One region of the Exiguobacterium sp. K1 genome, then DNA from elsewhere that is predicted to be linked to it. Evidence: riboswitches for the same ligand, from Rfam matches in the RefSeq annotation. Region 1 holds a riboswitch; the other holds the start of a gene.

Region 1 (4,721 bases):
TCTCGAAGGCACTTGGACGCGGACGCCATACGACCCGCCACGTGACCCTGATGCCGCTCGGTGATGGATTAATTGCGGATACTCCGGGATTTTCGAATCTCGATTTTCCGCATGAAATGGAACTGGAAGAGTTACGTTGGTGTTTTCCTGAATTCGTTGCTTTACAGGATGATTGCAAATACCGCGGCTGCCTGCATCTGAATGAGCCCGGTTGTGCCGTTAAGCAGGCTGTCGAGGCACATGAAATCATGAGTTCGCGGTATACGAATTATGGTATGTTTGTAGAGGAAATCAAGAATCGGACACGGAGGTATTAACATGATTAAAATCGCCCCATCAATCTTATCAGCGGATTTTGCAAATTTAGAGCGGGATGTCAAAGCAGTAGAAGCGGCAGGGGCCGACTACATTCATTTTGATGTCATGGACGGTCAATTTGTTCCGAATATCTCATTCGGACTTCCTGTCTTAAGCAGTTTACGTCAAAAAACAGACATGATTTTGGATGTGCATTTAATGATTGACCGTCCGGAAAACTTTGTCGAAGCATTCGTTGAAGCAGGGGCTGATATCGTGACATTCCACGTCGAGGCAACGAATCACGTCCACCGTGTCCTGCAACAGATCAAAGCAGCCGGTGCGAAAGCGGGCGTCGTGCTCAATCCGCATACACCACTTTCGACGATTGAACACGTGCTGGAAGAAGTCGATATGGTGTTGTTGATGACGGTCAATCCAGGTTTCGGTGGTCAAGCCTTTATTCCGGGTGTCATGAAGAAATTAAGTCAACTGGCTGCGCTGAAAGCGGAACATGATCTATCGTTTGAGATTGAAATCGATGGCGGAGTCAATGCAGAGACGGCCAAATTATGTATCGAAAACGGTGCAAATGTTTTGGTCGCAGGTTCGGCGATTTATAATGCGCCGGATTATTCAGAAGCAATCACTAGTATTCGGAATGCCGCTCACGTATAATAAGAGCAGAATCAAAATTGAATGAAGACCGCAAGGGGTGTCGCGTCAAGCGGCTGAGAGAAGTGATTGGACTTTAACCCTTCGAACCTGTTCCGTTCAGACGGACGTAGGGATGTGGCGCACGCAGGCAGTACGGCGTTCGTCGTACTGTCTTTTTGCCGTCCTGCGATTTTATTTTTAGGAGGAAAAAAGGATGAAACGGCTACAAATGTTAATGGAAATTGCAATCTTTGCAAGTCTTGGTGTGGTGTTCGATTTATTGATCCCGTTTAAAATGCCTCAAGGAGGTTCCATCAGTTTGGCGATGTTACCGATTTTCGTCATGGCGTTTCGTCACGGCGTTGTCGGTGGGGTCGTGACGGGAGCACTCGTTGGAACAATCCAACTGATGTTCGCTCCACAAATTCTGACGGTCGTTCAGCCGTTACTCGATTATACGATTGCGTTCGGAGTCGTCGGACTGAGCGGACTGTTTGCCCGTCAAGTTAAAAAAGCAGCAGCAGCCGGGAAGAACGGCCGTTTGATGGCGATTGTATTAGGTGCGACATTGTTAGGTGCGGGCTTACGTTATGTCTGTCACGTCATCAGCGGAATCGTCTTCTTTGCTGAATATGCGGAAGGTCCGGTCGTTCCGTATTCCTTGATCTATAACGCGACGTATATGGTTCCGTCCTATCTGTTATGCGGTATTGTCGCAGGGCTCCTGTTTACGACGGCACCACGGCTTCTTCGTTATTCGGCACGAGGTGTCTGATGCGGGTCGTGATTGTAGCAGCCGGTCCGGCGGAAGACATTCCATCCTTACAACCGTTTATGGAGGAGAAGCCGGTTGTCATTGCTGTCGACGGCGGGGTCACCGTATTGGCGCAACAAGGTCTCGCTTTTGACTTGGCCATCGGTGACTTTGATTCGCTCGGATACAAACCGGAAGGGGCAATCATTCATCCGGCTGAAAAGGATGAGACCGATTTGGAACTGGCATTACGTTACGTCAGTCAACATTATGAAGCAACGGAAGTGCTGGTATTCGGTGCGACCGGCGGACGACTGGATATGACGCTTCAAAATGTCTATCTGTTAAAACAATTCCCGCTCGTCCGTTTGATGACGAAGCGGGAAGAGATCCGTTTCCTGCAACAGGGACAATATGACATCAAAGCAGACCAGTATCATTATCTGTCCTTCATTCCGCTCGTCCCGACGCGTTTGACGCTCCAAAGGGTCAAGTATCCGTTGACACAACACGATGTCCCGGTCGGCGGATCGTTGACCGTCAGCAATGAATGGACGAATCAGGGACCGGCAAAAGTGACGGTGCACACAGGTGAAGTTATCGCATTACGGAGTTTGTCGGACCATTGAAAAAGCGTGTTCGTTAGGATTGCCTAACGAACACGCTTTTTTAGGATTCTGTAGGTGGAGGCAGTTCAAGATTCTAACGTGGAACTGGCTGCCTGACGCTCGGTTTGAGCTGCAATATGTTTTCCTTTGACGAACAGATGGTAACAACCCCATGTCAAGAGGAAGAACGGAACACCGATATACAGCGCAATCCGTTGATCCGCCTGAAACGCCAAGCTGATCAATACGAGCATGTTCAGAGAAAACGAGATGATCGGCAAGACCGGGAAGAACGGTGTCTTGAATTTTAATTCACTGACAGCATGCCCGTTTTTGATGAATTGACGACGGAACGCAATCTGCGAAGCGGAAATTGAAATCCATCCGACTTGTGCACCGAGTCCTGCTAGTGACAACAACCAGATGAAGACGGTATCTTCCGCGAAAAAGGCGGTCAGAAGCGATAACATCGCAAACAGCATCGTAAAACATAACGCCCGCATCGGTACACCACGCGAGTTGACGATCGCAAGTTTTTTCGAAATCATGCCTTCTTGAGACATCGACCATAACATCCGGGTAGCAGCGTATAATCCCGAGTTCCCGACCGACAGTAAGGCAGTCAGAACGACGATGTTCATCAAATCGGCCGCGTACGGAATCCCGATCGCATCAAAGACCATGATGAACGGACTGCTGATACCGCCGGCTGTTTCATAAGGAATCAAGGCGCCGACGATTGTAATCGAAAGAACAAAAAAGATGAACGTCCGCCAAACCGTATTGCGGATCGCTTTCGGAATCGATTTTTCGGGATCGTTCGACTCTCCGGCCGCAACCCCGATCAGTTCCGTCCCCTGGAATGCGAAGTTGACGGCGATCATCGTCGTCAAGACTCCGAGCGCACCGTTCGGGAACAATCCGTTTGAAGTAAAGTTGGCGAATAAACTTTCCGGGCGTGCTGCCGTCATATCAATCCAGCCAAACCAAGCCGCTCCCCCGAGCGCGATGAAAAATAGAATGGCCAGGACTTTCAGGCTCGAGAACCAGAATTCAGCCTCCCCAAAGGCTTTGGCAGATACGGCGTTAAGTCCGAATAAAATGACGGTGAAGATGGCACACCAGATGACGATAGGGGTGTTCGGAAACCACCGATCCATCAGACTTCCGGCTGCCGTGATTTCAAGTGCCACCGTCACGGCCCATCCGAGCCAGTAAATCCAGCCGACGGCAAATCCGATACCCGGTCCGATGAACCGTGTCGTATACGTTTGAAACGATCCGGAAACCGGCATATGGACTGCCATCTCTCCTAAACATAACATTGTCAGATACATGATGGTCCCACCCACGATGTAACTGAGAACCGCCCCGAGCGGTCCTGCTTGCGAAATCGTTAATCCGGAACCGAGGAACAGTCCCGTACCGATAATCCCTCCGAGTGAAATCATGAAGAGATGCCGGCTTGTCATTTCTCTTTTTAACTGCATGTCTGACCCTTCCCCCTTGAAAAAAATAACTGCTCACTTATTGTAAGCGTTTTCAATTATTCAGACAATTAGTTTATAAGAAAAATAAAAAAAGAACAAAAAAAGAACCGGAAGGGAAGATTCCCATCCGGTTACTGCGCCTTATACGCGTTCGACTTTACCTGATTTGAGCGCTCGAGCTGAAACCCAAACCTTTTTAGGTTTACCGTCAACGAGAATACGTACTTTTTGTACGTTGATTCCCCAAGTGCGTTTCGTTTTGTTCAATGCGTGTGAACGGTTGTTTCCCGACTTCGGCGATTTCCCAGTAACGTAGCATTTACGTGCCATGTGTTCCGCCTCCTTTTATGTTGTTTTGCGTTCGTCCTAATAGACACTTTGCTATCTTAGCATGCTGTTAAGACGGTTGCAACATAAAAAAAGTAGCTGACAAGAAAAAAACTTGACAGACAACCTCAAAATTTAAAATAATGAATGAGGATGATGGTAAAAGTTCATTTGACCGCTACTATTTTTCACATATTCATTGTATAGTCAGTACGGCGACTTTTCAATAGTAGGTCCTTATAGTAGAATTATGGGAAGAACACAATTAACAAAGGGGGCTACTCAGGTGGCGATCGAGATGAAAACGACCTATGGAAAAATTGATGTAGACAACGATGTCGTTGCGCAACTTGCAGGCGGAGCGGCGATGGAATGTTTTGGTGTCGTTGGTATGGCGTCCCAGTCACAAATCAAAGACGGGTTGGCTGAACTGCTGAAACGCGAAAACTTTGCACGCGGTGTCATCGTACGTCAGGTATCGGAACAAGTTCACATCGATATGCATATCATTGTTAGTTACGGTACGAAAATCTCAGAAGTCGCAAACAACGTCCAGAGCCGTGTGAAGTATTCACTCAGCCAGGCACT
Region 2 (4,721 bases), 330 kb from region 1:
TATACGAAGATGCTGGCCCGGATTCGGGAACGACTGGCAGCACAACAACGTGACCACTTTCTACTGACGGGTGAGACACCGATTGAGGACCGGGTCGCGCTGTGTGACCGGTTTAATGCCGGTGAAGTCGATCTCTTCCTGATTTCCTTGAAGGCCGGCGGGACCGGTCTGAATCTGGCGACGGCAGATACCGTCATTTTATACGACAGCTGGTGGAATCCGGCCGTCGAGCAGCAAGCGGCTGACCGGGCTCATCGATTGGGACAACAGTCGCCGGTCGAAGTGATCAAGCTGTTGATGACCGGGACGATCGAGGAAAAGATGGCGGAATTACAAGATCGCAAAGCAATGATGATTGATGCCGTCTTATCGGATCAGAAGCCGGATGTTTTAACGATTCGCGAACTCGTCCGTCTGCTCGATTCACCCTCCTTTGTCGATTCAGCAGGTGATTAATCACACAAATCAAAGGAAATCTTAAAAAAATGAAGGACCTTCAATCCGTTGTCTATCAACAGGTTTGAAGGTCTTTCGACAATCAAATTCAGAAAAAAAGGTTTTAAGTTTTGAAAGACAGGGGTATATCTACATTAGCACCGTACAACACGGTCGCTTTTCAATTATTGTTTCTCAATATCAGCGTAATGACCTGGGAGAGAAATGCTACTTACTCACTTCGTTTTTCATTTCTGATGAAATCCAATGAAACTAGCATTTAGCGCACGATTTTCTATATGGGACCCTGCTGTCCCACTCCTACATGCATTACCTTTTGAGGGCTATACCAAATTCAAGGGGGAAATGAACATGTCAGTAACATTAAAAGTAGAAGAACGCGAAGTACGCCCACGCTCACTTAGAAAGCAATTACGTCATGAAGGAAAAGCTCTTGGTGTCGTGTATGGCTACAAAGTGGAAAGCACACCGATTTCATTCGATGAAAAAGCATTGGTCAAAGTTATCCGTGATCACGGTGAAAACGTCTTGGTCGCTCTTCAAATCGGCGGCAAGAAAGTCAACACATTGATCAACAAGCTTGATATGGATATCTTTACACCAACGATTAAACACGTTGAATTCATCGCGGTTAAAATGGATGAAGAAACAGAAGTGGAAACGGATATCGTCCTCGTCGGCGAAGCAGCCGGTGCAAAACTTGGCGGATTCCTTTCACAAACACTCTTTAAAGTAACAGTTGCCGCAACACCAGATAAATTACCGGAACGCATCGAAGTGGATGTAACGGATCTTGCAATCGGTGATTCCATCACAGTAGCGGACCTTCCGGAAGAAAAAGATTTCCGTGTCGTCACAGAAGGTGATATTCAAGTCGCAGCAGTCGTTGAATCAACACTCGAAGCTGAACTTGAAGAAATCGAAGAAGCAGAAGCTGAAGCACAAGCAGCGGATGCAGATTCATCAACAGATGATTCAGAAGAAACATCTGAAGAGCAAGCTGAAGAAAACAAAGAAGACAAAGAATAATCTTTTCTCCCCTCCCCTCGCGGAGGGGTTTTTTAATGGGGATTGACAAGTCGGAGCGTCAGACGTACAGTGAAAGCTGTACACCACAATACACATCCACTAGGGGAGCCATTTGGCTGAGACGATTCACTTCGGACCCTTTGAACCTGATCTAGTTCATACTAGCGTAGGAAAGTGGAGCGGACCCATTCGTGCCCTTTTTCTGTCCCCGGACAGTTGACGCGACCGCTCTCTTTTCTAGAGGGCGGTCTTTTTGTGCTTTCTTCGTGGATGTACATTTAAAGGAGAACTGATTATGAACAGTTGGAAAATGAAAGAAATTATCGTCATGATGATGCTCGCAGTCGCATGCGGCGTTCTCTACTTAGGCTGGTCAACGTTATGGTTGCCAATCTCTGCCATCTTCGGACCGGTCGGATCAAACTGGATGTTCGGCATCTGGGTTATTGCCAGTCCCCTCGTCGCCTACATCGTACAAAAACCGGGTGCGGCTTTGATTGCCGAAGTCGTCGCAGCAGCGGTCGAACTGTTTACCGGCAGTCACTTCGGTTTATCAGCTCTATTGATTGGCCTTGCGCAAGGCATTGGCGCTGAGGTTGCTTTTCTGTTATTCGGGTACCGGACATTCAATACCTTTACCTTGATGTTGTCTGGCGTATTTGCCGCAGTCGGCAGCATGATTTACAGTCTGATCGTCAATGGATTCGCCTACTATACGACGACCACTCTTCTGCTGACGTTTTCCCTACAGTTGGTCAGCGGTGCCCTGCTCGGCGGGTTACTCGCGAAAATCATCGTCGACGCACTCGTCAAGACGGGAACGCTGAACGGCTATGTCGTCGGACGACAGAAGAAACGGCGGGCTGCCTGATGTGGTGCCGAAATCTGACCGTCCGCTATCCGGATCAAGATTGCGCTGTCTTAAACGACCTGACCGTGTCGCTCCGGCAAGGAGAGACGACCTTATTGATTGGTCCGAGCGGTAGCGGAAAAACGACCTTCTTGCATGTCCTCGCCGGACTGATACCGGAAACCATTGAGGCGGAAGTCAGCGGCGAATGGCGCGCGGACGGAACCGTCGGCATGCTGTTTCAACAGCCGGACGATCAGTTTTGTATGCAGACGGTCGGAGCGGAAATCGCCTTCAGTCTTGAAAACCGGAGCATCCCCCGCGACGAAATGGAGGGACGGATCAGAACGGTTTTGAAACGGGTCGGACTCGATCTCGCCTTGACGGCACCGATTGCCGAGCTGTCCGGCGGGATGAAACAACGGCTCGCTTTAGCCTGTGTACTGGCACTCGAACCGGACATCCTGTTACTCGATGAACCGACGGCACAACTCGATCCGTACGGTCGCCAAGTCATGATGGAGTTGATTGAAGAATTGCACCACGACCCGGAAGTAACACTCATTTTGATCGAACATCAACTGGAAGAGTGTGTGACGTTTGCTGACCGCGTGTTGGTCTTTCGGGAAGGACAGATGAGGCTTGACGGTTCCCCGCTTGATGTCTTCGAGGAGAAACGGGAGGACCTGACCCGACACGGTATCATGTGCCCACTGCTCTATCCCTATACACTCGAGACGATTCCACTGACGATCGCAACAGCACGGTTCCTGAATAACCCGCCGGTCGCAAGACGTCCGGTTGCAAACGAAACGACGCTTGATTTGACCGATGTGACGATCGCGCATGGCAAACGGGTGATTCTCGACCAGATTTCGCTGACCGCGTCCGCCGGAGAATGGATCATGCTCGTCGGGCGCAACGGTGCCGGTAAAAGCACCCTGCTTGAAACGATGGCAAAACTGTTGCCGGCGCAAAGCGGGACGATCAAGCTGTTTCAGACACCTTTGAAAAAATGGCGGGACCGGACGTTTTACCGGCAGGTCGGTTTCGTGTTTCAGCAACCGGAGTTTCAATTTCTGAAACAGACGGTCGCCGATGAACTGGCCATCAGCTCTCCGTCACCGGCACGAAGTCAAGTAGCTGACGCTCTGCAACACTACCGTTTGGCGGATGTCGCCGCTCAGTCCCCGCTTGCACTCAGTCTCGGGCAAAAAAGACGCCTAAGTGTCGCGACGATGTTGCTGGAACGAAAAGCTGTCCTGTTACTCGATGAACCGACCTTCGGACAAGATGCTGAGACGACGGCTCAGATTCTCGATGTGTTACACCAAGCCCGGGAAGCGGGAACTACGCTGATCATGGTGACGCACGATATGGAGCTGGTCCACCGTTACGCTGACCGTGTTGTCGTCATTGGCGAGAAGCACATTCAGTTTGACGGGGCACCGGATGAATTGTTCCGGAACGAATCGTTGCTTGAACATAACCAGTTGCTCCGTCCGCTATCGGTACGCTATCAGCAACGCGAGGAGGTGCATCACCATGCAGGAAAACGATTCACTGCTCGCGCGCGTTAATCCGGCCGTTAAGCTTGGAACACTGGTGTATGTCATGCTGGTGCTGATTTCGACGTCACGTCTGTCGGTGACATTCGCCTTGCTTCTATTTGCAGCCGTCGGTGTAGCCTGTTCCGGTTGGCGGCTGTCGATACTGTTGCTACGGCTCATCCCTTACAGTCTGTTATTTCTGCTGACATTTTGGATGATGGCGGCATTCGGTAAAGGAGAGACGGAATTGTGGACATTCGGCTGGTTCCGGATCACGGAAGAGAGTCTTGCTCACGCTTGGCTCGTCGCAACGCGGATGTTTGCTTTTGTCCTGTTGAGTATAACGTTCGTCGCAACGACCGACCCGACCCGGTTCGTCATGAGTCTGATTCATCAATGCCGGCTGCCGGTCCGTCTGGCTTACGGATTTTTAGCCGGACTTCGCTTCATTCCGATTTTCCGTCAGGCGATCCGGACCATCCGTCAGGCACGCCGAATCCGGCAACAACGGTCGATTTGGCCGTGGCAGACATTTTTTGCAATCAGCCTGCCGTTGTTTACGACGAGTATCATCCGCTCGGAAAGGATTGCGATTGCGATGGAAGCCCGTCAGTTTCGGGTCGATCGGACCTATTATATCCGACCGGTCGTGACAAGATGGGATCTTGTCTTCCTGTTGATGACCGTCACGCTCGCAACATCACTTCGTCTGTTCCTCTGAAGAGGAACGATTACGCTACTCCGCATAAGGGAATAATAGTCTCAGTGACAGCGAATTTTTAAAAAGAGTAGGTGAAAGGCGTGAAGCGAATCGTTTTAGTCGGCGCAGGTCATGC

What was found. Region 1 has a riboswitch for thiamine pyrophosphate ahead of thiT (energy-coupled thiamine transporter ThiT). Riboswitches for the same ligand answer to the same signal wherever they lie in the genome.
Region 2: linked by a shared signal. The riboswitch ahead of N7U64_RS03675 (ECF transporter S component) and the one ahead of thiT (energy-coupled thiamine transporter ThiT) in region 1 are both predicted to bind thiamine pyrophosphate.

The regions. Positions count from the first base shown of each region.
Region 1 is NZ_JAOTIT010000001.1:406,828-411,548, forward strand. It holds gene rsgA (ribosome small subunit-dependent GTPase A) at 1-317, shown strand, start outside; gene rpe (ribulose-phosphate 3-epimerase) at 319-975, shown strand; TPP riboswitch at 999-1,105, shown strand; gene thiT (energy-coupled thiamine transporter ThiT) at 1,169-1,729, shown strand; gene N7U64_RS02000 (thiamine diphosphokinase) at 1,729-2,337, shown strand; gene N7U64_RS02005 (amino acid permease) at 2,403-3,806, opposite strand; gene rpmB (50S ribosomal protein L28) at 3,948-4,136, opposite strand; gene N7U64_RS02015 (Asp23/Gls24 family envelope stress response protein) at 4,420-4,721, shown strand, end outside.
Region 2 is NZ_JAOTIT010000001.1:734,701-739,421, forward strand. It holds gene N7U64_RS03665 (DEAD/DEAH box helicase) at 1-456, shown strand, start outside; gene N7U64_RS03670 (50S ribosomal protein L25/general stress protein Ctc) at 808-1,485, shown strand; TPP riboswitch at 1,577-1,675, shown strand; gene N7U64_RS03675 (ECF transporter S component) at 1,781-2,356, shown strand; gene N7U64_RS03680 (energy-coupling factor transporter ATPase) at 2,356-3,915, shown strand; gene N7U64_RS03685 (energy-coupling factor transporter transmembrane component T) at 3,881-4,606, shown strand; gene N7U64_RS03690 (FAD-dependent oxidoreductase) at 4,687-4,721, shown strand, end outside.